2 regions of the Stenotrophomonas sp. PUT21 genome follow, and region 1 is predicted to be linked to the other one. Evidence: riboswitches for the same ligand, from Rfam matches in the RefSeq annotation. Region 1 holds a riboswitch; the other holds the start of a gene.
What was found. A riboswitch is a leader RNA that binds a small molecule or an ion and turns the genes downstream of it on or off. The one in region 1 is predicted to bind cobalamin.
Positions count from the first base shown of each region.

Region 1 (2,197 bases):
TTGCCGAACTGTTCGTTGTCGTCGTTGCGCACGCTGGCCTGCAGGTGGTGCGCGCCGAAGCGGCCCTGGTACTGCACGAACACGCCGGTGTTGTCGCGGCTGTCGACCAGATACCCGGCACTGCTGCCATCCAGGTTGTCCTGGCTCCAGTCCACGCCGGCGCTCAGCAGCTGGCCCTCGGCGATGCCGATATCGGCCTGCACCGAGGCGCTGTCGCGGTGGGTCTGCGCGTTGCCCAGCCAGGTATCACCGTTGAAGTTGTCCGATTCGTTGTCGGCACGGCCGACATTGACGGTCAGGTTGAAGCGCTCGCTGGGGGTGTAGCGCAGCTTGCCACCGAGCACCTGCTGCAGGGTCTCGGAGTAGTTGTAGTAGCCGTCGTAGTGGTTCTCGCCTTCGGCGCGCAGCGCGGTGCCTTCCAGGCTCAGCGTGTCGGTCAGGGCGTAGCCGCCGCGCAGGCTCATGGACAGGTTGCGGTAGCCATCGCGGTCGGGCTCATTGGCGCCGCAGCCGGCGAACGGCGAGACCGAGCCGCGGCAGGCGTTGATGCCGTCGGTGTGCTGGTAGGCGATGTCGGTGCCGAACCAGCCACGCGCGCCACTGCCACCGAAGCCGCCGCTGGCTTCGCGCAGGCCGTTGCTGCCGCCGCCGAGCTGCAGGTGTGGCGCGAACTGGCCGGCATTGCGGCGGGTGAAGATCTGGATCACGCCACCGATCGCGTCGGCACCGTACAGGCTGGACTGCGGGCCACGCACGATCTCGATGCGCTCGATCTGCGCCAGCGGCAGGTCCTGGATCATGGCCAGGCCGAGGTCGCCGGTGTTGATGCGCACGCCGTCGATCAGCACCAGGGCGTGGGCCGAGTTGGTGCCGCGCAGGAACAGCGAGCTCTGCTTGCCCAGGCCGCCGCTGTTGTTGAGGTTGATGCCGGCCCGGCCGCGCAGCAGATCCTGCAGCGAGGGTGCCTGGCTGCGCTCGATCTCGGCGCGGTCGATCACCTGCGCCGGCGAGATGCTGTCCTGCAGGGCGATCGGGGTACGGGTGGCGGTGACCAGCACCTGGTCCAGTGCGGTGGCCTGGTCCTGGGCGGACGCCAGCAGGGGCAGGGCCGAGAGCACAGCCAGGGAAAGAACGCGGGTTTGCAGCTTCATCGATGACTCCATGCACCGCGCACGCCCGCGCGGCAAGGGGTGGGGATGATCGCGCTGCAGGGGTGTTCGACGGTGGGCGGGCGCACGCAGGCGCCTGCTTGCCGCCGCCATGCCCGCCGCATCGCAACCAGTCGTCTTCCAGGCCGGTCTCCGGGCTCGCGGGTCGATGGGGGTGCCATCGTGCCAGGCGCCTTCCCATGCCGGAGCACAGTGGCGTGTTGCCTGGTGTTTCCTCGCTTACCGTTGCGGGGGCAGCGCCGGAGTGGCGGCATGGCACAAGGCCTGACGCGTCACCGGCTTCCCGTTTCAACCTGGCGGCATTGCAGCCCCGGGTCACCTGAAAGTGGGCGCAGTCTAAGCCATCGGCCGGGCCGGTGGCGCGCGCCGGTTAGAATGCGCCTCGCTTTTTCGATGTGATCCCCATGACCCCAACGTGGTTGCAGCACCCCGGCGCCGACGCCCGTGACCCGCACTGGCCGGCTGCAGCGGGCAGCAGAGGGGGCCTGGCGTGATCCTCGATCTGATCCGCCATGCCAGCACCGGCCGCGACGATCATCTCGATGGCCGCACCGATCCGCCGCTGCAGGAGGGCGCGACCGACGCACTGTGTGCGCGCTACGCAGGGCTGTCCTGGCAGCGGGTGCTGTGCTCGCCGCGGCAACGCGCCGTGGTCACCGCCGAGGCGCTGGCCGCGCCGCTCGGGCTGGCCGTGGCGACCGATGAGGAATGGGAAGAGCTGGATTTCGGCGACTGGGACGGTGCCGCGCTGGAGGCGCTGCCGATGGATGCGCTGTCGGCCTTTCATCTGGACCCGCACGCCAACCCGCCGCCGCATGGCGAAAGCTGGGGCCACTTCGAGCGCCGCATCGCGCGTGGACTGCATCGGCTGCTGGATGAACCCGAGCCGGTCTCCACCCTGATCGTCAGCCATGGCGGCGCGCTGCGGATGGTGCTGTCCCAGGTATGCGGGCTGCCGATGGCAATGTGCTGGGCGCTGCGCATCGATCATGGCACGCGGCTGCGCCTGCGCGTGGAGCGCGAGGACG
Region 1 covers NZ_CP197645.1:154,084-156,280, forward strand. Annotated here, with positions in the region: gene btuB (TonB-dependent vitamin B12 receptor) at 1-1,151, opposite strand, end outside; cobalamin riboswitch at 1,276-1,507, opposite strand; gene ACTT2I_RS00730 (histidine phosphatase family protein) at 1,660-2,197, shown strand, end outside.

Region 2 (2,197 bases), 270 kb from region 1:
AGCGCATCGCTGCCCACGTGACCGTGGGCGTAGCGCGCCAGCACCAGCGCGTTGTCCAGATGGGTGCGCCAGATGTTGCGGCCGTTGACCAGGCCGGCTGACAGCACGCGACCGGCCGGCAGCGCCTTGATCACCGCATCGAGTTGCTCCGGCGCGCGGACCAGATCCACATGCAGGCCATCGACCGGCAGCGAGGCGGCCAGCGTGAGGTTGTCTTCCAGCGCACCGAAGTACGTCGCCACCAGCACCTTGGGGCGCGTAGCCTTGGCCAGCACCGCATAGGCATGTTCGAACGCGGCGCGGGTGGCCTCATCCAGATCCTGCACCAGCAGTGGCTCATCCAGCTGCACCCACGCCGCGCCGGCCGCCTTGAGCTCGGCAAGCAACTGCACATACACCGGCAGCAGCGCATCGAGCAGATCCAGCGCGTTGCTGCCATCGGTGGTCTTGGACAACCGCAGGAACGTGACCGGCCCGATCAGCACCGGCCGGGTTTCGATCCCCAGCGCCTTGGCCTGGCGGTATTCGGCCAGCGGCTTGTCGCCGCGCACCGTGAAGGTCTGGCCGGCCTGCAGCTCGGGCACCAGGTAGTGGTAGTTGGTGTCGAACCACTTGGTCATCTCCAGCGCATGCAGGTCGATGCCATCGCGCTGCAGGCCACGCGCCATCGCGAAGTAGCCGCTCAGCGGCTCGGCATCGGCAAGCGCGCGGTAACGGGCCGGGATCGCATCGAACAGGAAGGCGGCATCCAGCACCTGGTCGTACAGGCTGAAGTCGTTGCTCGGCGGCACATCCACGCCGGCCTCGCGCTGCAGCTGCCAGTGGCGTTCACGCAGCTCGGCCGCGGTGTCCTGCAGCGACGCGGCGCTGCTTTCGCCGGACCAGAAGGCTTCGAGCGCGCGCTTGAGTTCGCGCTTGGCGCCGATGCGCGGAAAACCCAGGTTGGTAACAGTGGTCATTGGAACGTGTCCTCATTGCGTAGGGGCATTGAGGAACGAAGGAACCGCGCGCCGTCCGGGGCCTTGCAGCCCGTTCCGCCCCGCCAGCGACCTTCGCCCCCGCGGGCGAACCGGATGCCGTGAAGCGGGCGCACGGGGGCAGCGCCATGCAGGCGGCATGGCGGCAGGCCCCGGCAACCTCCCCGCGGACGTTCCAGGTCGAATCGGAGGACGGTCATGTCCTCCGGCCGGGGCCGGTATTCGGGCTGATGGACACGGGCGCGGGCGCCCACCTACTCCCTGCCGCTTCCCAGGCCCCAGGGCCCAGTGCTGTTGGCAGGTGTCGTTTCCATTCACCGCTGCGGGGCAGCTCCGGAATGGGCGCGCGAGGCGCCTTCACCGGATTCCCGTTTAAATCCATCCCTTCATCTGCATGAAGCGATGGATACCTTCGGCGAGCACAAGGTAGGCCGAAGGCGGGCGATGGTCAAGTCGTCTGCGCGATCCGCCCACTGCATCCAAACCACCGCCGCCTGCGTATCTCCCTGCAAGCCCGCCCGTTTGGACCCCCATGCGCCAGCCCTTGCCCTGCCTGATCCTGCTGCTGTCGGTGAGCGCCGCCCCCGTAAGTGCCGCCGATCAGACCGTGCAGCGTCAGGAAGGCCGCGCGTACGCCACCGCCGATGGCCGCCTGCTGTATCGCGAGACGCATTGGCTGCAGGGGCCGGCGAGTGCGCAGTCGCGGCTGGTCCTGTACCGCTGCAGTGACGGCCGCCCGTTCGCGCGCAAGTGGATGACGCCGCAGGGCAGCCCGCAGACACCGGATTTCACCCTGGACGATGGCCGCGATGGCTATCAGGAAGGGGTGCGCGGCAATGCCGCTACCCGCCAGGTATCGGTCCGCGCCAGCGCCCAGGCCCCCACCTTCAGTCGCGCCATCACCCTCCCCTCGGGGGCGGTCGTCGATGCCGGTTTCGACGCGGCTGTACGCAGCCATTGGGCCGCGTTGCAGGCCGGACAGAGCGTGGCATTCCAGTTCCTGCTGCCCAGCCGCCAGCGCCTGGTGACGCTGAAGTTGCAGCGCACCGCCGCGGTGAGCTGGCAGGGCCAGCCGGCCGAGCAGCTGCAGATGAAGCTGGATGCGTGGTTCGGCTTCGCGGTGCCGGCTGTCACCTTGGTCTATGCCACGGCCGATCAGCGCCTGCTGCAGTTCACCGGCACCGGCAACGTCCGCGATGAGAAGGGCACGTACCCGCAGG
Region 2 covers NZ_CP197645.1:4,296,080-4,298,276, forward strand. Annotated here, with positions in the region: gene metE (5-methyltetrahydropteroyltriglutamate--homocysteine S-methyltransferase) at 1-959, opposite strand, end outside; cobalamin riboswitch at 1,174-1,407, opposite strand; gene ACTT2I_RS19165 (hypothetical protein) at 1,510-2,197, shown strand, end outside.
Region 2: it holds a riboswitch for cobalamin, as region 1 does, so the genes downstream of both, metE (5-methyltetrahydropteroyltriglutamate--homocysteine S-methyltransferase) here and btuB (TonB-dependent vitamin B12 receptor) in region 1, are expected to answer to the same signal.